DNA from 2 places in the Yimella sp. NH-Cas1 genome. Region 2 is predicted to be linked to the other one. Evidence: predicted binding sites of a transcription regulator. Region 2 holds the regulator's gene; the other holds the start of a gene.
What was found. Region 2 encodes Rex, which represses fermentation and respiration genes when NADH is low (regulators of the CRP and FNR family bind a similar motif). Its sites were predicted from a motif close to CTTGTGAANNNNTTCACAAG; they were not measured.
Positions count from the first base shown of each region.

Region 1: ugpC (sn-glycerol-3-phosphate ABC transporter ATP-binding protein UgpC) is a predicted target of Rex. The motif match lies at 8,530-8,549, and genes of this name have one in related genera.

Region 1 is NZ_JAKSGG010000003.1:343,382-353,902, reverse strand. It holds gene MF407_RS02080 (serine/threonine-protein kinase) at 1-1,107, opposite strand, end outside; gene MF407_RS02075 (CBS domain-containing protein) at 1,201-1,635, opposite strand; gene MF407_RS02070 (LacI family DNA-binding transcriptional regulator) at 1,690-2,697, opposite strand; gene MF407_RS02065 (glycoside hydrolase family 13 protein) at 2,681-4,528, opposite strand; gene MF407_RS02060 (sugar ABC transporter permease) at 4,528-5,460, opposite strand; gene MF407_RS02055 (ABC transporter permease subunit) at 5,460-7,037, opposite strand; gene MF407_RS02050 (maltose ABC transporter substrate-binding protein) at 7,148-8,491, opposite strand; gene ugpC (sn-glycerol-3-phosphate ABC transporter ATP-binding protein UgpC) at 8,806-9,897, shown strand; gene MF407_RS02040 (DUF4032 domain-containing protein) at 9,988-10,521, shown strand, end outside.
Region 2 is NZ_JAKSGG010000003.1:2,498,188-2,508,708, reverse strand. It holds gene MF407_RS12375 (GNAT family N-acetyltransferase) at 1-318, shown strand, start outside; gene MF407_RS12370 (acetoin utilization protein AcuC) at 372-1,583, shown strand; gene MF407_RS12365 (helix-turn-helix domain-containing protein) at 1,798-1,998, shown strand; gene MF407_RS12360 (AURKAIP1/COX24 domain-containing protein) at 2,096-2,194, shown strand; gene MF407_RS12355 (NAD-dependent epimerase/dehydratase family protein) at 2,290-3,270, shown strand; gene MF407_RS12350 (lysophospholipid acyltransferase family protein) at 3,263-4,495, shown strand; gene MF407_RS12345 (glutaredoxin family protein) at 4,495-4,731, shown strand; gene MF407_RS12340 (redox-sensing transcriptional repressor Rex) at 4,905-5,576, shown strand; gene MF407_RS12335 (glutamyl-tRNA reductase) at 5,573-6,862, shown strand; gene hemC (hydroxymethylbilane synthase) at 6,859-7,974, shown strand; gene MF407_RS12325 (bifunctional uroporphyrinogen-III C-methyltransferase/uroporphyrinogen-III synthase) at 7,978-9,600, shown strand; gene hemB (porphobilinogen synthase) at 9,712-10,521, shown strand, end outside.

The DNA of each region.
Region 1 (10,521 bases), 2.2 Mb from region 2:
CGGCGGCGCGTCGAGGCGTTGCTGCGGCTGGATCCACTCGGTGCGGGGGTGCTGGGTGCGAACCGGAGCTTCCTTGTGATGCAACGGTTTTGCCGCCGACTGTTGACCACGAGGTGACGTTGCCGGGCGCCGCGAATGACGTTGGACGATCTCACCGGTCATCCCACCTCGGGCGAAGACGTCGAGTTCGCGCAGGATCTCCCCTGCCGACGGACGCTGGTACGGGTCGGGCGACAGCGCGGCTTCCAGCAGCGGCCGGATGCGCGGGTCCACGTTCGTCAGATCGGCCTGGCCGCGGGCGACCCGGTCGAGAATGACCGGCATCGGACCCTTGCCGAACGGTGCCCTGCCGGACGCGGCGTAGGCCAGCGTTGCCGCCCAACCCCACCAGTCGGTGGCCGGGCCGACGGCGGCGCCGTCGATGATCTCCGGCGACAGGTAACCGGGCGTTCCCATGACCAGCCCGGTCTGCGTCAGTCGCGAGTCGTCGCCGATGTGGGCGATGCCGAAATCGATGAGGACCGGTTCGTCACCGACCATCAACACGTTGCCGGGCTTCAGATCGCGGTGCACGACGCCCGCGGAGTGAATCGCATCCAGAGCCTCGGCGAGACCCCGACCCAGTCGGGCCAACTGCTCGGCACCGAGCGGACCGCGTTCGTCCACGACCTCATCGAGCGGTGGGCCCGGAACGTACTGGGTGACCAGATAGGGCTGGTCCCCGTCGGCGTCCGCATCGATGACTCCCGCGACACCGGGTGCCCGCACGCGCGACAGGGAGCTGACCTCGCGCCGCAGTCGCTCGCGGGCCTTCTCGTCATAGGCGACGTGGGCTCGCAGCACCTTGATCGCGACCTCGTCGCCGTTCGGGGCGAGGGCCCGGAACACGACGCCCATGCCGCCCTCCCCCAGGCGTCCGAGCAGTCGGTACGGTCCGATCCGGCGCCCCCCTGGCGCCCCTTCCGCAACAACGGGATCGCGCAGTCCCGCGTCCGACGCCGGGGTGAACTCGGTGGTCTCGTCACCGTCGACCTGAGCGGGTCTGCGCGGCCGGCCACCGGGCAAGCGGTGGCCGCTCGTCGTGGACTCGGGTCGTGCAGGCGTCATGGCTCCACCGTAGGTCGTGCGTCTCATGGGGGTGGACAGGCACGCCCCACGGGGGCAACGGACACCGGGCGACAGGAGTTTCCCCGGGCCGGGTCAGGAACTGATGTAACCCTCGAGTGCGTCCCGCTCGGCCTGCAACTCACCCAGGCGCGCCTTGACGACGTCACCGATGCTGACGATCGAGTTCAGGCGCCCCTCTTCGACGACCGGAAGATGACGGATACGTCGATCGGTCATCTTCACCGCGACCTCGTTCAGTTCGTCGCCCTGACCGCAGGTGTGCACGTCGGCAGTCATGACCTCACTGACCGGGAGTTCCATCAGCCCGTCGGCGCGGTCGGCGAGACGGCGCACGACGTCGCGTTCACTGACGATGCCGGCGATCCTCTCGGAGTCGGCCTCGTCGACCACCACCACCGCTCCGATGCCCTTGTCGCGCAACAGCGCTACGAGATCGGCCACCGAGGCCGAGCCGGGAATGGTGACGACGTCAGTTCCTTTGCCTCGCAGCACATCCGAAATACGCATGAGCCGAATGTAACCCTCGTCACACCGGTTTCGGCCTCAGCGGACGCGGACGTCTCAGGCCGTGGTCGCGACCGGTCGCGCAGGAGCCGTCGACCCGCGAGCGACGAGCTCGGGATCGAAGAGCATCTCGCCACGCGGGTGCCGATGACCGGCGATCTCCTCAGAGAGCGCGTGCACGATCGCACCGCTCAGGCCGCTGATGTCCTGTCGGATCGTGGTCAGTGGCGGGGAGGTGTGCTGGGTGAGCAGGGACCCGTCGTAACCCACCACCGAAACATCGGCTGGCACCGAAAACCCCTGCAGCTCAGCCGCTTTGATCGCTCCGAGCGCCATCATGTCGGATCCGCAGATGATCGCGGTGACACCGCGTTCGAGCAGACGCCGCCCGGCGAGCTCGCCGCCTTCCACCGAGAACCAGGTCTGTTCGATCGCCAGACCGCCGTCGTTCCCCGCCTGTCGCTGGAACTCCTCCACCTTGCGCAGACTCGGCAGGTAGCGCGACTGGCCGGTCGCCAGACCGATCCGGGTGTGCCCGAGCTGGCGCAGGTGATGCAGCGCCATCCGAACCGAGCTCGCTTCGTTGGTCGACAGCGACGGCGCGTCGATCTCGTCCCGGTGCCCGTTGACCATCACCATCGGCAGACCGCGCTCGCACAGTCGCGCGTAGTGCGAGATGTCCGCCGTCGTGTCGGCGTGGCGACCGCTGACGAACACCACCCCGGCAACACCGCGCTCCTGCAGCATTTGGACGTACTCCTCCTCCTGGGCACCGCCGGGCGCCTGCGTACACAGGACGCTGGTGTAGCCGTGGGCGGAGAAGCGCCCCTGGAGGGTCTGCGCGATCATCGCGAACACCGGGTTGGTGAGTTCGGGGACGATGATCCCGACCATGCCGACGGCGTGCCGCCGCAGGTTGCTCGGCCGTTCGTAGCCAAGAACGTCGATCGAGGTGAGCACGACATCCCGGGTCGAGTCGGACACATTGCCCTTGTCGTTGAGAACGCGACTGACGGTCGCCTCACTCACGCCTGCATGTGCGGCGATGTCAGAGAGCTTCGCCATGACGGCCCCCGTCCTTCCAGAGCCACAGCGCGAAGCCCGGGCCGTTCGTCTCCACCCGGATCCCCGATCCGTCGGCACTGATCCCGCGCCCGGCGAGCAGTCGCCCGCCACCGATACCGGGAAGGTCTTTTTCGTCCAGCTCGAGGCTCGTACCGGCGTCACGGGCGACGTGCACCAGCACCGACTCCCCCGCGACCTCACGCAGAAACGTGATCGTGTCGTCCTCGACGCGCACCCACCGCAGACCGCCGTCGCGCAGAGCCGCCGAGTCCCTCCGGGCGGCGACCAGCTGCTGGGCATCGTCGAAAATCTGTGAATCCCAATCGGATTCGTTCCACGGCATCGGACGGCGGCCGTCTTCGGCGAAGGCGCCCTCCATGCCGATCTCGTCGCCGTACGTGATCATCGGGATGCCCGGCATCGCCATCACCAGCGTCAGCGCCACACCGACCTGGCGCGTGTCGGCGCCGACCAGAGTCCGCACCCTGGTGGTGTCGTGCGACCCGACCAGGTTGAAGTTCGCCCGCCGGGTCGACCAGGGCACCATCGCGTTGAACTCGGTCATGGTGTCGACGACGTCGGGACCTCCGAGCCGCGGCACCATCAACGGGTTCCCGAGGAACGACGGAGCAAAGTCCTTGTCGCGCAACCAGGTCCATACCGGACGGGTGAACCCGGAGTAGTTCATGACTCCGTGCCAACCCTCGCCGGACGCGTCCAGGTAGTGATCGTGGGCGTGCTCGCCGACGAGATACGCATCGGGCTTGGCATCGACGACGGTCGCGCGCATGTGGGCAGCAACCTCGTGGTTGACGTCGTGGTCACGCAACCGTCCGGTCATGTTCGCGACGTCGACCCGCCAACCGTCCAGCCCCGAGTCCCCTGCGAGCCAGCGGCGAACCGGTGCCTCAGGACGGTCGAAGAGTTCCTCGCGCAGCGTCGGCGACGCGTGGTTGAGCTTGGGAAGGCTCGATACACCGAGCCACTTCTCGTAGTCACCCTGCTCGTCGAAGAAGTAGTGATCTCGTTGGGGGGCAGCCGGATCCGCGGACGCCGCGATGAACCAGTCATGCGTGACGCCGGTGTGGTTCGTGGTGATGTCACCCAGCACGCGCAATCCGCGAGCATGCGCGGCACGCACCAGCGACGCGAAGGCCTCGTCGCCGCCGAGCACCGGGTCGACGGCATCGAACGTCGCGGCGTCGTACCGGTGGTTGGAACGCGCGGGGAAGACCGGGGTCAGGTAGAGCGTGGTGACACCGAGCCGCTCGAGGTGATCGAGGTGCAGCTCGACGCCGGCGAGGTCGCCGCCGTACCACTGGGCACCGATATGTCCCCGCCGTGTGTCGACCGGGTCGCTCCAGTCGGCCGGCTCGGCCCACTCGGGCGCGGGGCGATCGCCCGCCTTCGCAAAGCGGTCGGGGAACACCTGGTAGACGACACCGTGCCGAGCCCAATCCGGGGCCAGGCCGAAGGTGGTCAGGCGGAAGTCGAAGACGTCCGGGACGTCACGCCGGGACAGGCCGGCGGCGTCCAGCCAGAGGTAACCGTCCGTCGGACCGCTCATGATGAAGCGGTATGAGGTCACCGGGTTGTGACAGACGACGTCCGCGCTCCACCAGGTGTCGGTCGCGGTGCGGGAGGTGATTCGGGCGGCCGAGAACTCGGGTTCGCCGTCGGTCACTTGGCGCACGTGCATCTGGTCGATGTCGTGGCCGTGGGGCACGCGGACCCGCACGGTCACCCGCTCACCGGGAGCGGGCGCCGCGCGGTCGACGTACAGCGCAGAACCGTCGTGGTGCGGCCGGGCCAGGAGGTCCGGCGTCGGCATTACTTCACCGAGCCTTGCGTGAGGCCGCCGACCAGCTGACGCTGGAACACCAGGTAGAGCACCATGATCGGGATCGAGCTCAGCACCGATCCGGCCGCGAACTGGCCGAACAGGGCGTTGCGCTCGTTGCCCTTCGTCATGCCCCACAGTCCGACGCCGAGCGTCTGGGCGTCCTTCTCGGTCAGGAAGATCGACGCGAGCATGAACTCACCGAACAAGCCGACGAACGACAGCATGAAGACGGTCACCAGGATCGGTGTCACCAGGCGCAGCGTCATCGTGAAGAAGATGCGCGCGTGCGATGCGCCGTCGACCATCGCGGCCTCGTCCAACTCCTTCGGCACGGTGTCGAAGTAGCCCTTGAGCAGCCAGACATTCGAGCCCATCGCGCCACCCATGTAGACCAGGATCAGACCGAGCGTCGTGTTCAGGCCGAATGCAGGCAGCACCTCACCGATCTTGCTGAAGGTGATGTACAGACCCACGAAGGCCAGCAGCGCCGGGAACATCTGCAGCAGCAACAGGGCCATCAGACCGACCCTGCGCCCCTTGAAGCGCAGCCGCGAGAACGCGTACGCGGATGCGGCGCCGATGAACACCGACAGCACGCCGCCGACAAGCGCGATGAACAGTGAGTTCTTGTACCAGGTGAGGAACGGGCGCGCGTCGTCGCTGAACAGCGTCCGGACGTTGTCGAACGAGAAGCCGGTCGGGAACAGGCTGGTCGTCGACAGCGATCCGGCCGGGTTCAACGCCGCCGAGACCACGAACAGGATCGGGAACATCGCGAAGGCGAGCGCCAGCAGTGCGAGCGCGTGCCGCCACCACACACCACCGGAGCCGCGGCGCGGCTTGGTGGGGGTGTTGGTCGGGTCGTCGTCACCGGTGGCGGCTGCGACGACCATGGGGTCGGGAGCAGGAGTAGCGCTCATCAGTTGACCTCTTCCAGGGCCTTGGTCTTCATGAAGCCGGGGAAGCTCAGCAGACCGACGATGATGAAGATGATCACGGCGACCGCGGACGCCAGACCGAAGTTGGGGTTCGCCCCGTCGATCGCGAGGCGGTAGGACATCGTGATCAACAGGTCGGTCGAACCGGCCGTCGAGTTGCCGTCGGTGAACGGGCCACCGGCGGTCAGTAGATAGATCAGTCCGAAGTTATTGAAGTTGAACGCAAAGGACGCGATCAGCAGCGGTCCGACGGCGACCAGCAGCAGCGGCATGATCACCGAGCGCAGGGTGCGGATCGGGCTGGCTCCGTCGATCTTCGCGGCTTCGAGCACGTCACCCGGAATCGACTGCAGCGCACCGGTACACACGACGAACATGTACGGGAAACCCAGCCACAGGTTGGTCAGCAGGATCGCTGCACGCGCGGCCCATGGGTCACCGAACCAGTCGACGTTGAGGCCGGTGAGGTCGTTGATCAGACCGAACTCCTGGTTGAACATCGAGGCCCAGACCAGCGCCGAGACAAACACCGGGATGGCGTAAGGGAGGATCAGCAGCGAGCGGTAGATGCCGCGTCCCTTGATCCGGGAGTCGTTGAGCAGCAGCGCGAGCAGCATGCCCAGGACGAAGGTGGTCAGTACCGACAGCAGCGGGAAGGCGATGTTCCAGGCGAAGACGCTGAGGAACTTGCCACGCAGCGCCTCGTTGGCGAACAGCGACTTGAAGTTGTCGAAGCCGACGTTCTCCTTCCAACCCACGGCCAGCGGCGAACCCTGGCCGCTCTGCGGCACCCAACGTGCGTCCTTGGCGACGTAAACCGTGCCGGTCTTGGAGTCCTTCAAGGTGTCGGACTTCTTGTCCCAGACCAACGTCGGTCGGCCCTCGAACGCCTGACTGATGCCGTTGGCCTTGATGCCGCCGGTCTCGGTGGGCACCGCGAACTGCTGCAGGTCCTTGCGCTTGTTGGCCTCACCGAGGTTGAGGATCCGGTAGTCCGGGGCCTCGAGGATGCGGCCCTTGTCCATCTCGTCGGTCGACTGCTTGAGGCCGTCGGTCGGCAGGTCCTTCAATCCGTCCTTGGTGCCGAGGAAGGTCTTGCCCTTGTCGTCGGTCAGCAGGAACTGCAGCGGTGCGGACTCAAGCGGCTGGTCCTTCGGCACTGCGACCGCGAGCTGATACGTGGGCGAACCGGGCACCTGCTCCACCGAGTAGGCGACAACCTGACCGGTCGCCTCCTCCTTGGAGGCGATGTGGCCCTGGCCGTAGTTGGTGAACGCGGTCGCGCCGGTGTAAACGATCGGCCACACCTGCAGACCGAGCAGCAGCAGCAGGCCGGGCAGGAGGTACTTCATCGGCACCGCCTTGCGTGTGCCGTAGACGGCCAGCACCAACAGCGCCACAAGCGCCGTCGCGACGACCGCGAGGCCGTAGCCCTTGTCGGCGAGCTTGGTCGCCAGGTAGAACAGGCCACCCAGGACGGCCGCGAGAATCGGCCACTTGAGGTAACTGATCGGGTTGGGGCGATCCGCGCGCAGCGCTGCTGCGGTCTCCTCGCTCATCGACGTCGTCATTGTCGTCTTTCTCTCGGGCACATCAGGACTGATCAGGTGCTGACAGCGACGATGGCAGCAGCTGCACCAGCCGCCGCCATCGTCGTCATCGGTTCAGATCACTGACCGGACTTGATGCCGGATTCGATCTCGGTCTGAGCCTTGGCCATCCGAGCGGCCGGGGTGCCACCCTTGCCCGAGACGACGTCCGCGAACGCCAGACCCAGCGGCTTCCAGACGGCGTTCATCGCCGGGATGTTCGGCATCGGCTTGCCTTCCTTGCCGGCAGCGGCCCACGCCTCGACGTCCTTGTCGCTGCCCTTGACCGCTTCGTACGCAGCGGTCAGAGCCGGCGGACGCTTGCCGGTCTCGAACATCGCGACCTGGGCGTCCTTGGTGGTCATGAACTGGGTGACGAAGGCCTGGGCGACCGCGGTGTTCTTGGCCTTGGAGGACACGTAGAACATCTGCACACCGAGGAACGGCTTCATCGCACCGCCGCCCTCGAGGGTCGGCAGCGGGTCGATGGCGTACTTGATGCCGGCCTTCTGGAAGGCGGGGATCGACCACGGACCGGTGATCTCGAAGGGGGTCTTGCCGGTGGCGAACAGGGTGTCGGCGTTGGTCGAGTCGATGTTGGTCGACAGCGCGCCCTCCTTGCCCAGTGCCGCCATGGCCTGCGCGCCCTTGACCGAACCGGCGCTGTTGACGATCACCTTCGCGGCGTCGTAGTCACCGTTGGCCTTGGTGCCGAAGATGCCACCGCCGTCGAACGCGGACAGGAAGGGGTAGCTGTTGTAGGCGTTGCCCTCCTTGCCCATCTGGTTGGACAGGATGTTGGTGCACTTCTTGGAGCTGACGCAGTCCTTGCCGGCCTTCACCAGGTCGGCCATCGTCTTCGGCGCGGTCGGCGCGAGCGCGGTGTTGCGGACGAGGGCCAGGCTCTCGACACCGTAGGGAACGGCGTAGGTCTGGCTGTTGTACTTGGCTGCGGCGGCGGCGTTCTTGTCGAAGCCGGACATCACGTTCGCCGGCACCTGCAGGGTCGCGATCGAACCGTTGGCGACGAGCTCACCCATCCAGTCATGTGCACCGAGGATGACATCGGGGGCCTGACCGGCCTTGAACGCGGTGCCGTACTGGCCGCGGACGTCGTTGGAGATCTGGACGGCGACCTTGACGCCGTTCTTGGACGCGAACTGGTTCGCTAGCTTGGTGACGACCGGGGCGGTCGTCGCGTCGGCCCAAATCACCAGGTCGGCGTTGGCGTCGCGCTTGGCGTCCTTGGTGCCGAGGGTCTCGGCGGCGGTCGGCGCTGCGGACGAGTCGGTCGCGGAGCCCGACGACGTCTGGCTGCCGGCCGAGGTGTTGGTGCTGGAGGTGTTGCTCGAGTCCGAGCCTCCGCCGCAACCGGTCAGAACGAGGGCCGCGCCGGTCAGGGCGACAGCGAAGGTGCGCTTCATGAACTCTCCTTGTGCTCAGGGGGTCACCGTTGACTCCCCCTGTGATGCCGATCACTATGCCAGCGCCACGTCACTTTCTGCAAGATCTTGCAGCAATGTTTTCCATCCACCGGGTCACAGTTCGGCAACACTCCTGAAATCACGGGCCGATGGCCTCCATCGACCATTCGGAAACCGCCGACATCAGTGGCTTTCTTGCCGTTCATACGTCACGATGTGACACGGACAACACCAACCCCGGCGTTGTCGGTTTCTTTCACAGACACCTTTACAACGGATCGTCCGGCACGTTCCTGCCGGTGAAGGAGCACACCATGGCAACGGTCACCTACGACCAGGCCACCCGGATCTACCCGGGTGCCACCGAGCCCTCCGTCGACAAGCTGAGCCTGGAGATCCAGGACGGCGAGTTCCTGGTTCTCGTCGGCCCGTCGGGCTGCGGAAAGTCCACCTCCCTGCGCATGCTGGCGGGTCTGGAGGAGGTCAACAGCGGACGCATCCTCATCGGCGACCGCGACGTCACCTCACTCTCGCCCAAGGAGCGCGACGTGGCGATGGTCTTCCAGAACTACGCGCTGTACCCGCACATGACGGTCGCCGACAACATGGGCTTCGCGCTCAAGATCTCCGGGGTCGACAAGGGCGAGATCCGCAAGCGCGTGGAGGAAGCCGCCGACATCCTCGACCTGCGTCCTTACCTGGACCGCAAGCCGAAGGCGCTCTCCGGTGGTCAGCGTCAGCGCGTCGCCATGGGCCGTGCCATCGTCCGCTCCCCCCAGGTCTTCCTGATGGACGAGCCGCTGTCGAACCTCGACGCCAAGCTGCGCGTGCAGACCCGCACCCAGATCGCCTCCCTGCAGCGCCGCCTCGGCGTCACCACCGTCTACGTCACCCACGACCAGGTCGAGGCCATGACGATGGGCGACCGTGTCGCAGTGCTCAAGGACGGTCTGTTGCAGCAGGTCGACACCCCGCGCCGCATGTACGACCACCCGAACAACGTGTTCGTCGCCGGCTTCATCGGCTCCCCCTCGATGAACCTCATCGACATGGACATCACCGACGCAGGTGTGAAGTTCGGCAACGCGGTCCACCCGGTGGCCCGCGACACCGTCGGTGGCGCCAACGGCAACAAGATCACCGTCGGCGTGCGCCCCGAGGACCTCGTCCTGTCCGGCAACGGAGAGGGACTGGCGGTCGAGGTGGATGTCGTCGAGGAACTCGGCGCGGACGCCTACATCTACGGCCACTTGGCCGGCAGCAAGCCAACCGCTGCGGACAAGCCGCTCGTCGCCCGTGTCGACGGCCGCAACGTGCCCATGAAGGGTGAGACCGTGCACTTCGTGCCCAAGCCCGAACACGTGCACCTGTTCGACATCGAGAACGGTCAGCGCCTCGGCGACTGATCCGATCGAACAACGACGCAGCCCCGGTGAGCACACGCCCGCCGGGGCTCGGTCGTTGATGGATCACTGTGTCAGTGCCACGATGAGCCGGTGGCACTCGACATCAGGGCTGGACGGCCGTGGCCGGCGTTGCTCGACCTGCCGTGGTCGACCCCGCTCGAGGAGTGGCCGGAGAACATTCTGGCCGCCCTCCCCCGCGGCATCTCCCGACACGTCGTCCGCTTCGTGCGGATCGAGGGCCGGATCATCGCGATCAAGGAGATCAAGGAAGACATCGCCCGGCGCGAGTACGAGATGCTACGCGCGCTGCGCCGTCTCGACCAGCCGTGCGTCGAGGCCGTCGGCGTGGTGGCCGGTCGCACCGACGACGAGGGCAACCCGCTGGACGCCTGTCTGCTGACCCGGCACCTGCAGTTCTCGCTGCCCTACCGAGCGATGCTGAGCCAGTCACTGCGGCCCGACACCGCCGACCGCCTGATCGACGCCCTCGCGGTGCTGCTGGTGCGGTTGCACCTGGTCGGTTTCTGGTGGGGCGACGTGTCGTTGTCGAACACGCTCTTCAAGCGCAACGCCGGGGAGTTCGCGGCCTACCTGGTGGACGCCGAGACCGGCGAGCTGCGCGAG
Region 2 (10,521 bases):
AGCACCGACGAGGCGCGTGTGGGCGAACTGTTCGGACTATGGGTCACCCCGCGCCTGCGTGGCCAGGGTGTGGCCTGGAAGTTGGTCGAGGCCGGCGTCGAGAAGGCCAAACAGGAGAGCTACAAGTTCCTGCTCTATTGGGTCGGCACCGACAACGGTCGGGCCGTCGCCTTCGCGAGCAGCTTCGGATTCCGTCCCACCGATTCGCGTCGTCCGATGAAGGGTGCCACTGAAGACACCCAGGACGACGATGAGATGGCGATGGTCTACCCCCTCGGCGACGACCCGTCCTCGGTGCCGTCGTCGGTCCTCGACTGATCCTTCGTCGCCGGCGCAGGAACACCACCTACTCGTAGAAGCCGCAGGCGCCCATGGCATCGACAACGCCGTCGGTCCGAGTCGTCTGGGATGACCGACTCACCCAGTACGACTTCGGGGAAACGCACCCGATGAACCCGGTCCGGTTGGACCTCACCACCCGGCTGGCACGCGCGCTCGGCGTGCTCGACCTGCCCGGCGTCGAAGTGGTCGGTGTCGACGACGAACCCGATCTCGACGCCTTTCTCACGGGAGTGCACAGCCCCGACTTCGTCGAAGCGGTCAAGGCCGCCTCCCTGGATCCGGCGAATGCCGACGAGCGCTTCGGGCTGGGCACCGAGGACGACCCGGCTTTCGTCGGCATCCATGAGACCTCCGCCCGCATCGCCGTCGCGACCCGCGACCTGTGCAAGGCCGTCTGGCAGGGCGAGATCGACCACGGCGTCAACTACTGCGGCGGCATGCACCACGCGATGGCTGACCGCGCCGCCGGCTTCTGCATCTACAACGATGCCGCTCTCGGCATCAGGTGGCTGCTCGACAACGGCGTCGAACGCGTCGCCTACATCGACGTCGACGTGCACCACGGCGACGGCGTCGAGCAGATCTTCTGGAACGACCCGCGAGTGCTGACCATCTCCGTGCACGAAACCGGACGAATCCTGTTCCCCGGCACCGGTTTTCCCGGTGACATCGGTGGTCCGGAAGCCGAGGGCTCGGCTGCGAACCTCGAACTCCCGGCGGGCACCGGGGACGCTGCCTGGCTGCGGGCGATCCACGCGGTGGCGCCGTCGCTGGTGCGCGCGTTCAAGCCGCAGATCCTGGTGACCCAGCAGGGCTGCGACTCCCACTACTCCGACCCGCTCGCGCACATGGCGATCAGCATCGACGCTCAGCGCACCGCGTTCGAGACCATCCACGACCTGGCTCACGAGGTCTGTGACGGACGCTGGGTCGCGCTCGGCGGAGGAGGCTACGAACTGGTCGACGTCGTCCCGCGCTCGTGGACGCACCTCACCGCGATCGCCGCGCACAAGCCGATCGATCTTGAGACGCCCGTCCCGCAGGAGTGGCGCGACCACGTCACAGAGCGCGTCGGGCGCCCGGGCCCGCCGCGGATGGGCGACGGCGTGGCCGAGGGCGGGCATGTCTGGTTCCGTTCCTGGGCCACCGGCAGCGACCCCGACAACCCGGTCGACCGCGCCGTGATGGCCACCCGTGAAGCGGTCTTCCCGCACCATGGCCTGGACATCTGGTTCGATTGAGATCGCACCCCACAGGGCACCGATGCGGAGCGGCCGGGCAGTATTTCGAGCGGTTTCGGCCACTGTCGGCGTGTCGGATGGACAAAGTCCCCCAGAACTTTCCAAGGGAGCACATCTGCCCCTAAGGTGCTCCAAGGCAACATCAACCACATGAGTTCAGCGCAGACCGCCCTGGGCCATGGCTTCCATCGCCACGAGAGGGCTGGGATCCTAAATGGAGCAAGAGCGTCAGATCGGCGAGACCACATTCATGACGGTCGCCGAGGTGGCCGCGATCATGCGGGTCTCCAAGATGACGGTCTACCGCCTCGTGCACGCCGGTGAACTGCCGGCCGTCCGTGTCGGTCGGTCGTTCCGGGTACCCGAGGACGCGGTGCACCACTACCTCAAGCAGTCCTACATGGGCACCGCCTGATTTTCCGGCCTCGCCGTCGATGGCGTAAAGTAGCCCGAAGGGCTCGCGCCCACTGACTTTTCTGTTCCTCGATAACCAGTTAGGACACCGCTGACGCATGGGTTCCGTGATCAAGAAGCGCCGTAAGCGCATGGCCAAGAAGAAGCACCGCAAGTTGTTGCGCAAGACGCGTCACCAGCGCCGTAACAAGAAGTAAGGCTTCTTCGCCACAAGATGGCTCCGTCCGATTCGGACGGAGCCTCTTGCGTAGGGTCCCGAACGCATAGGATCGGGGCGTCGAAAGGGGTGAGCATGGGACGGATCGTCCTCGTCACGGGCGTTTCGCGCCGGATCGGTGGTCGCACCGCCGAACTGCTGTCCCGTGACCCCGAGATCGAGAAGGTCATCGCGGTCGACGCGGTACCGCCCTCGCACAGCCTGGGCCGTGCCCAGTTCGTGCGCGCCGACATCCGCAACCCGATGGTCGGCAAGGTGATCGCCCATGAGGGCGTCGACACAGTGCTGCACCTCGGCGTGATCCTCACCCCCAAACAGGCCGGTGGACGCACCTCCCAGAAGGAGATCAATGTCATCGGGACGATGCAGTTGTTGGCCGCCTGCCAGCGCGCGTCCTCCCTGCAGCGGCTGGTCGTGAAGTCGTCGTCCGCGGTCTACGGCTCCTCGCCGCGCGACCCCGCGATGTTCACCGAAGAACTCCAGGCCAGGCGGATGCCCGCCGGTGGATTCGGCAAGGACTCGGCGGAGGTCGAGAACTACGTGCGCGGCTTCGCGCGCCGTCGTCCCGACGTCCAGGTCGCCACCCTGCGCATGGCCAATGTCGTCGGACGCGGTTTCAGTAGCCAGCTGTCCGATTACTTCTCGATGCCGATCATGCCGGTACCGATGGGGTTCGACGGACGGATGCAACTACTGCACTTCGACGACGCGCTGCAGGCGTTGCGCGCCGCGACATTGTCCGATCTCGACGGCACGATCAACATCGCGGCCGACGGACTGCTCACTGTCCGCCAGGCTGCGCGGATCGCAGGCAAGCCGATCGTCCCGGTCGTGCCTCAGACAAGCGGTCTTGTCGAGCAGCTCACTCGCCGGGTCGGACTCAAGGGCTTCGCGGCGTCCCAGATGGACTTCCTGTGTTACGGGCGAGGAATGGACACCAGTCGAATGCGCACTGAGCTCGGGTTCGAGCCCGCACTGACCACACGTGAGGCGTTCGCCGACGTGTTCGCTTCACCATCACGACGCGCGGCCTTGGTCGGAGCTGCGCATGGCTGAGCCCAAGGGCCGCAAGCCGGCTGCCAAATCCGCTGCGAAGCAGGCGCCATCGGCCAAACCGGCGTCCAAGCGCGCCACCAAGGCGTCGACGCCGCGCAAGACCGCGGCCAAGCCACTGCGTGCTGCCGCGCGAACCGATGACTCGCTCGGCTCGAAGACGACCCGTCGGCCCACCCGGTCGTCAGTACAGGCGAAGGCGAAGTCGCCGCGTCCGGCGCTGCACGTCGTGCCCGACCCGGCGCCCGATCAGGACGAGGGGTTCGCCGCCACCGGCAATCCGTTCGAGAACAAGCTGCCCTTCGGACTGCCGGTCGACCCGGCCATCTTCGTCCAGACGCTGATCTCGGTGCTGCGCGCGGCAGGCACTGCCGCCGGGTTGTCGGGTGATGACCTCGAACGCCGGGTCGCGTCCGCGCTGGCCTTCCTGCGGCGACGGCTCAACGGTGACTACGCGATCGACGATTTCGGTTTTGACGAGGAGTTCACCCGCGAGATCTGGATCCCGTTGCTGCGGCCGCTGTACAAGCGTTGGTTCCGGGTCGAGGTGCGTGGCATCGAGAACATCCCGGCCGAGGGCAGGGGCCTGGTGGTCGCGAACCACTCCGGCACCGTTCCGGTCGACGGACTGATGACCCAGGTCGCGATCCATGACGAGCACCCGAACCACCGTTTCGTGCGGATGCTCGGAGCCGACCTGGTCTTCCAGTCGCCGTTCATCGGAGAGTTGTCCCGTAAGTCCGGCACCACGCTGGCGGCCAACCCCGACGCCGAGCGCTTGCTCGAATCGGACGAACTGGTCGCCGTCTTCCCCGAGGGGTTCAAGGGCGTCGGCAAGCCGTTCAGCGACCGCTACCGTCTGCAGCGCTTCGGTCGCGGTGGCTTCGTGTCCGCCGCCGTCCGTGCCGGCGCCCCGATCATCCCGTGTTCGATCGTCGGAGCAGAGGAGATCTTCCCGATGATCGGCAACGCCAAGAGCGTGGCCAGGCTGCTCGGTTTCCCCTACTTCCCGATCACCCCGACGTTCCCGTTGTTCGGCCTGCTCGGTGCGATCCCGTTGCCGAGCAAGTGGATCATCGAGTTCGGCACGCCGATCGAGACCGAGCACCACGGCTCTGCCGCCGCCGATGACCCGATGGTGTTGTTCGACGTCACCGACCAGGTGCGCGAGACCATCCAGCAGACGCTGTACTCCCTACTGCTGGAACGACGTTCGGTCTTCTTCTGATGGCGCGCATCACCCTGTACGGCAAGCCCGGCTGCCACCTGTGCGACGACGCCCGCACGGTGATCCAGCGGGTCTGCGCCGATCTGGGGGAGCAGTACGAGGAGTTCTCGATCGAGGGCGACGCCGACCTGATGCACACGTACGGCGAACTGATCCCGGTCACGCTCATCGACGGCAAGCAGCACGACTACTGGCGGGTCAGCGAGTCCCGACTGCGTACTGCCCTCACCGCCTGAAACTGTTCGCGAAGGCCGGGGGTGGCTATACCACAGAGGCCTTGTAGCACGTTTCGCGCGTTCATGCGACTTTGTGCCTGCGTTCACGAGGACTTACTCTCGGGGGGTCATGTGCCAGGGATGACGAGCGTTTGGTATACGCCGCCATCTCATCGGGAGGAGATTCGTTCCCTGTGACCAACACGTCCGCGTCGCGCCGGGACATCCCGGATGCGACCGTCGCTCGGCTGCCGGTGTACCTGCGGGTGCTCCGTGCCCTCAGCGGCCGTGGGATCGACGTCGTGTCCTCGGACGAACTGGCTGACGCCGCAGGCGTTCGCTCCGCCGGTCTGCGCAAGGACCTCTCCTACCTCGGCTCCTACGGCGTGCGTGGTGTCGGTTACGACGTCGAGCGCCTGTCGGAGGAGATCACCCGCGAACTGGGCCTACAGAGCGACTTCGCCGTCGCCATCGTCGGCATGGGCAACCTCGGCCGCGCGTTGGCCGACTACCGCGGATTCGCCACTCGCGGCTTCGAGGTGCGCTGGCTCATCGACAACGACCCGGCCTTGACCGGCATGCATGTGGGTGCTCTGGCGATCGTCGACTTCGACGGCTTCCGCCCTGCCGCCGACGAGTCGGTCATCGGGGTGATCGCCACGCCGCCGCACGCTGCGCAGGCCGCCGCCGATGATCTCGTGGCCCGCGGCGTCCGCTCCATCCTGAACTTCGCCTCCGAGCCGCTCGATCTGCCGGAATCGGTCGCCGTGCGCAAGGTCGACCTCGCCACCGAACTGCAGATCCTGGCCTTCCACGATCAGCGCACCCGTCCCGAACCTGCTCCCCTTGTGGAGGTTCCTTCGTGAGTCTCCTGGTCGTTGGGTTGTCGCACCGTTCGGCGCCCGTCGAGTTGCTCGAGCGCGCCGCCCTGTCCGGTGAGCGCGGCGCGCGGCTGGACGCCGTGCTGCGCGACGGCGACCACGTCGAGGAATGGATGATCGTGTCCACCTGCAACCGGGTGGAGATCTACGGCGAGGTCGGCACCTTCCACGGTGCCGTCACCCAGATCAGCGAATCGCTCTGCGCGGTAACGGGACTCAGCCTCGAAGAGCTCGGCGACAGTCTGTACGCCCACTACGAGGAGCGGGCGATCGCGCACTTGTTCTCCGTGGCCGCCGGGCTCGACTCGCTCGCGATCGGCGAGAGCCAGATCCTCGGTCAGTTGCGCAGTTCCCTGCAGGACGGCCGCGAACACGGGCACCTCGGGAGTGCGCTGGAGAACGTCGCCCAGCAGGCGCTGCGCGTCGGCAAGAAGGTGCACGCCGAGACCGAGATCGACCGGGTCAGCAAGGGCCTGATCGAGCGTGGAGTTGCGCTCGCCGAACACCGGATCGGCCCGATCCAGCGGGCCCGTGCGACGGTCATCGGTTCGGGTGCGATGAGTGCGCTCGCCACCCACACCCTCAGCCGGATGGGCGTGGAGAACATCACGATCGTCAGCCGGACGCTGGAGAACGCGCGCCGCCTGGCTGCGGCCACCGGCGCCACCGCGCGAGAGTGGGACGAGCGTGCCGACGCGATCGCCGAGTCCGACTTCGTCGTGTCCTGCACCGGAGCCGTAGGACATGTCGTCGAGATCGAGCACGTCACCGGCGGCGACCGTCCGAAGGTCTTCCTCGACCTCGCCCTGCCCCGCGACGTCGACCCCGCGGTCGCCGTCCTCGACGCAGTCACCGTGCTCTGGCTCGAGGACCTGCGCGAGGTCACCGAGTCCGAGGGTTCGCGCTCGCAGGTGCACGCCGTCGAGGAGATGGTCACCGCCGAGGTCGCCGAGTTCGTGCTCAATCGGCGCGCCGCATCCGTCGGCCCGACCGTCGCCGCGATCCGCCGGTACGCCGCCGACGTGGTCGCGACCGAACTGGAACGCCTGGACTCCCGCGTCGAACTGGACGACCGCCAACGCGCGCAGGTGCAGCTCAGCGTCCACCGCATCGTGGAGAAGTTGTTGCACACCCCGACCGTGCGGATGAAACAACTCGCGGGCTCCGAGGACGGCAGTGAGTACACCTCCCTGCTGCGCACGCTCTTCGACATCGACCCCTTCGTCTCGAAGGTGTCGTCCATCCCGCGACAGGTAGGAGGCGACTCATGAGCGCACTTCGGCTCGGCACCCGCCGGTCCCACCTGGCGATGACCCAGTCCGGCCATGTCGCCGACGCGCTGCGTGCGCTCGGTCACGAGGTCGAACTGGTCGAGATCGTCACCGAGGGCGACACCAACCGCGCCCCGCTGACCCAGATCGGTGGCACGGGAGTCTTCGCAGCCGCCCTGCGCGAAGCGCTGCTGCAGGGCGAGGTCGACCTCGCGGTGCACTCGCTCAAGGACCTCCCTGCTGCGGGGCACCCCGGCCTCACGGTCGCCGGTATCCCGCGACGAGAGGACCCGCGTGACGCCTTGGTAGCCCGCGACGGACTGACCCTCGGCGAACTTCCTCCCGGCTCGAGCATCGGCACCGGCTCGCCGCGTCGCGTCGCAGCGTTGAACGCGCTCGGCCTCGGCTTCGAGGTGCGGCCGCTGCGCGGCAATGTCGACTCCCGCTTGGCGCGGGTCAGCGACGGCGAACTGGACGCGATCATCCTGGCCTGCTCCGGGCTTCGCCGGATCGGACGGCAGGACCGCATCACCGAGGCGATCGACCCGCTGCAGATGCTGCCGGCCCCGGGGCAGGGCGCACTCGCCATCGAGGTGCGCGCGGACGACCGGCGGATGATCGACATCGTCGGCGCACTCGACGACGCCGACACCCGCGCCGCCGTGACCGCCGAACGAGCCGTTCTGCTCGGACTCAAGGCAGGGTGCTCGGCACCCGTCGGTGCGCTCGCCGAAGTCGTCGAGGACGTCGACGGCAGCCTGGAGATCTCGCTTCGGGCGTTCGTCGGAGCACCCGACGGCAGCGATGACCTGCGCCGCTCGATCACCGGCCCGTTCGACAAGGCCGAACAACTGGGCCTCGACCTGGCACAGATGCTGCTGGAGGACGGGGCGGACCGGATCATCGCCGACGCCGGTGGTGACGATGCGGTGGCGGGGAGCGTGCGAGCCGGCACCGAGGAGGAGCACCGGCAGAAAGCACAGGCGCAGCATCACGGGGCGTACGAAATCGTCGCCGACGCGTGCGAACCCCCTCCCGGGCGACCAACCAACGCCGGCTCGGCCGGCGGCCCCGAAAGTCCGAACAACAAACACCGACGCCATGGAGCGTGACAAGTGACCACCACCGCCAAGACGCCTGCAGCAGTCGCCTTCGTGGGCTCCGGCCCCGGCGACCCGGGTCTGCTGACCGTGCGAGCCGCCAGCCTGCTGCGCCGCGCCGACGTCGTCGTCCTCGACCGGGTGGCTCGCGAGGACTTCGTCGCGAAGTTCGTCCGCGAGGACACCGAGATCGTCGACGCCGGCCACGGCGAGGCCGGCCAGGCTCTCACCACCGCCTCGCGTGCCAAGCTCGTCGTGAAGACGGCCAAGGCCGCGGCCAAGCTGGGCAAGGACGCTCTTGTCGTCCGCCTCATGGACGGCGACCCCGCCACCTTCAACGGTCTCGCCGAGGAGGCGTCCGCGCTGCACAAGGCTGCGGTGCCGTTCGAGATCGTCCCCGGTGTCAGCGCTGCGTCCGCAGTGCCGACATACGCAGGTATTCCGCTGACGCACAACGGTTCTCGCGCGGTGCACCTGCTCTCGCCGGGCGACTCCAAGGTCGACTACGCCAAGTCGGCCGCAGCTGACACGACCGTCGTGCTCTTCGGCACCGTGGACACCCTGCGCACCAGCTTCGCCCGACTCCTCGAAGCCGGACGGGACGCCGAGACCGCGGTCGCGGTGACCGTCGACGGCACGACCATCCACCAGAAGACGCACACCTTCACCCTCGACACCGTCGACGCCGGCCTGAAGTTGCTCGCCGACGATGCCCAACTGGTCGCCGTCGTCGGTTCACCGGTCGACTACCGCGAGACGTTGTCGTGGTGGGAGAACAAGCCGCTGTTCGGGTGGAACGTCCTGGTGCCGCGCACCAAGGACCAGGCCGGTTCGATGACCGAGCGCCTCGGCGACTTCGGGGCGTCCAGTGACGTCGTTCCGACGATCAGCGTCGAGCCGCCGCGCACCCCGCAGCAGATGGAGCGCGCGATCAAGGGTTTGGTGACCGGTCGCTACGAGTGGATCGGCTTCACCTCCCAGAACGCGGTTCGGGCCGTGCGCGAGAAGTTCGAGGAGTTCGGTCTCGACGCCCGGGCGTTCGCCGGTCTGAAGATCGCCGCTGTCGGTGGCGTGACCGCAGAAGCGTTGCGCGAGTGGGGCCTTCAGCCCGACCTGGTCCCGTCCGGTGAGCAGTCGGCCAAGGGCCTGCTGGAGGAATGGCCGGAGTTCGACGAGTTGCTCGACCCGATCAACCGAGTCTTCCTGCCGCGCGCCGACATCGCGACCGACACCCTTGTGGCCGGTCTGCAGGAGATCGGCTGGGAGGTCGACGACGTGACCGCGTACCGCACCGTGCGCGCCGCGCCGCCGGCCCCCGAGGTGCGTGAGGCGATCAAGACCGGCAAATTCGATGCGGTCTGCTTCACCTCGTCCTCGACCGTGCGCAACCTGGTCGGCATCGCGGGCAAGCCGCACGCCACGACCATCGTCGCGTGCATCGGTCCGGCCACCGCCAAGACCGCCGAGGAGCACGGTCTGCGCGTCGACGTCATGTCGCCGGAGCCGTCCGCCGAAGCACTGGTGGACGCGCTGGCCGACTTCGGTCGAAGCCTCGCCCTGTCGGCCGCCGAGGCCGGTGAGGCGGTCCGTCGCCCGAGCGAGCGGCGCACCACCTCGCGCCGCAAGGCCAAGGCCTGATCCGAAACCTTCACCGAGTGGCCGGGCTATGAACCAGTGGCCGAGCTATGGCCCGGCCACCCGTTCATAGCCCGGCCACTCGGCGTTTGTCCGACAGAGCAAGGAGAAGCCGTGAACCCGATCGTCCGTCCGCGCCGTCTGCGGCAGAGTCCGGCTGTGCGCCGGTGGGTGTCGCAGACGCGTCTGCACCCGGCTGACCTGGTGCTCCCGCTCTTCGTGAAGGAGGGCATCAGCGAGCCGGCGCCGATCTCGTCGATGCCGGGAGTCGTGCAGCACACGCTCGACTCGCTGGTGGAGGCCGCACGCGAGGCGATCGACGCCGGCGTCGGTGGCCTGATGGTGTTCGGCGTTCCGGCCGAGCGTGACGAGATCGGTTCGGGCGCAACGGATCCGGACGGCATTCTCAATGTCGCGCTGCGTCGCTTGCGGGACGAATTCGGTGCGTCGACGGTGCTCATGGCCGACCTGTGCCTGGACGAGTTCACCTCGCACGGACACTGCGGTGTGCTCACCGAGACCGGTGCCGTCGACAACGACGCGACGCTGGAGATCTACGGACGGATGGCGGTTGCGCAGGCACGAGCCGGCGCTCACGTCGTCGGCCCGAGCGGCATGATGGACGGCCAGGTCGAGGTCGTGCGGGCCGCACTCGACGACGCGGGCTTCACCGACGTGATTGTGCTGGCGTACGCCGCCAAGTACGCGTCCGCCGCCTACGGACCCTTCCGCGAGGCCGTCGACTCCGCGCTGCAGGGTGACCGTGCGACCTACCAGCAGGACCCGGGCAATCTCACCGAGTCGTTGCGCGAAGTACGCCTCGACATCGAACAGGGCGCCGATATCGTGATGGTGAAGCCGGCGACTCTCTACCTCGACGTCATCGCCGCGGTGAAGCAGACGTCCGACGTGCCGGTCGCCGCG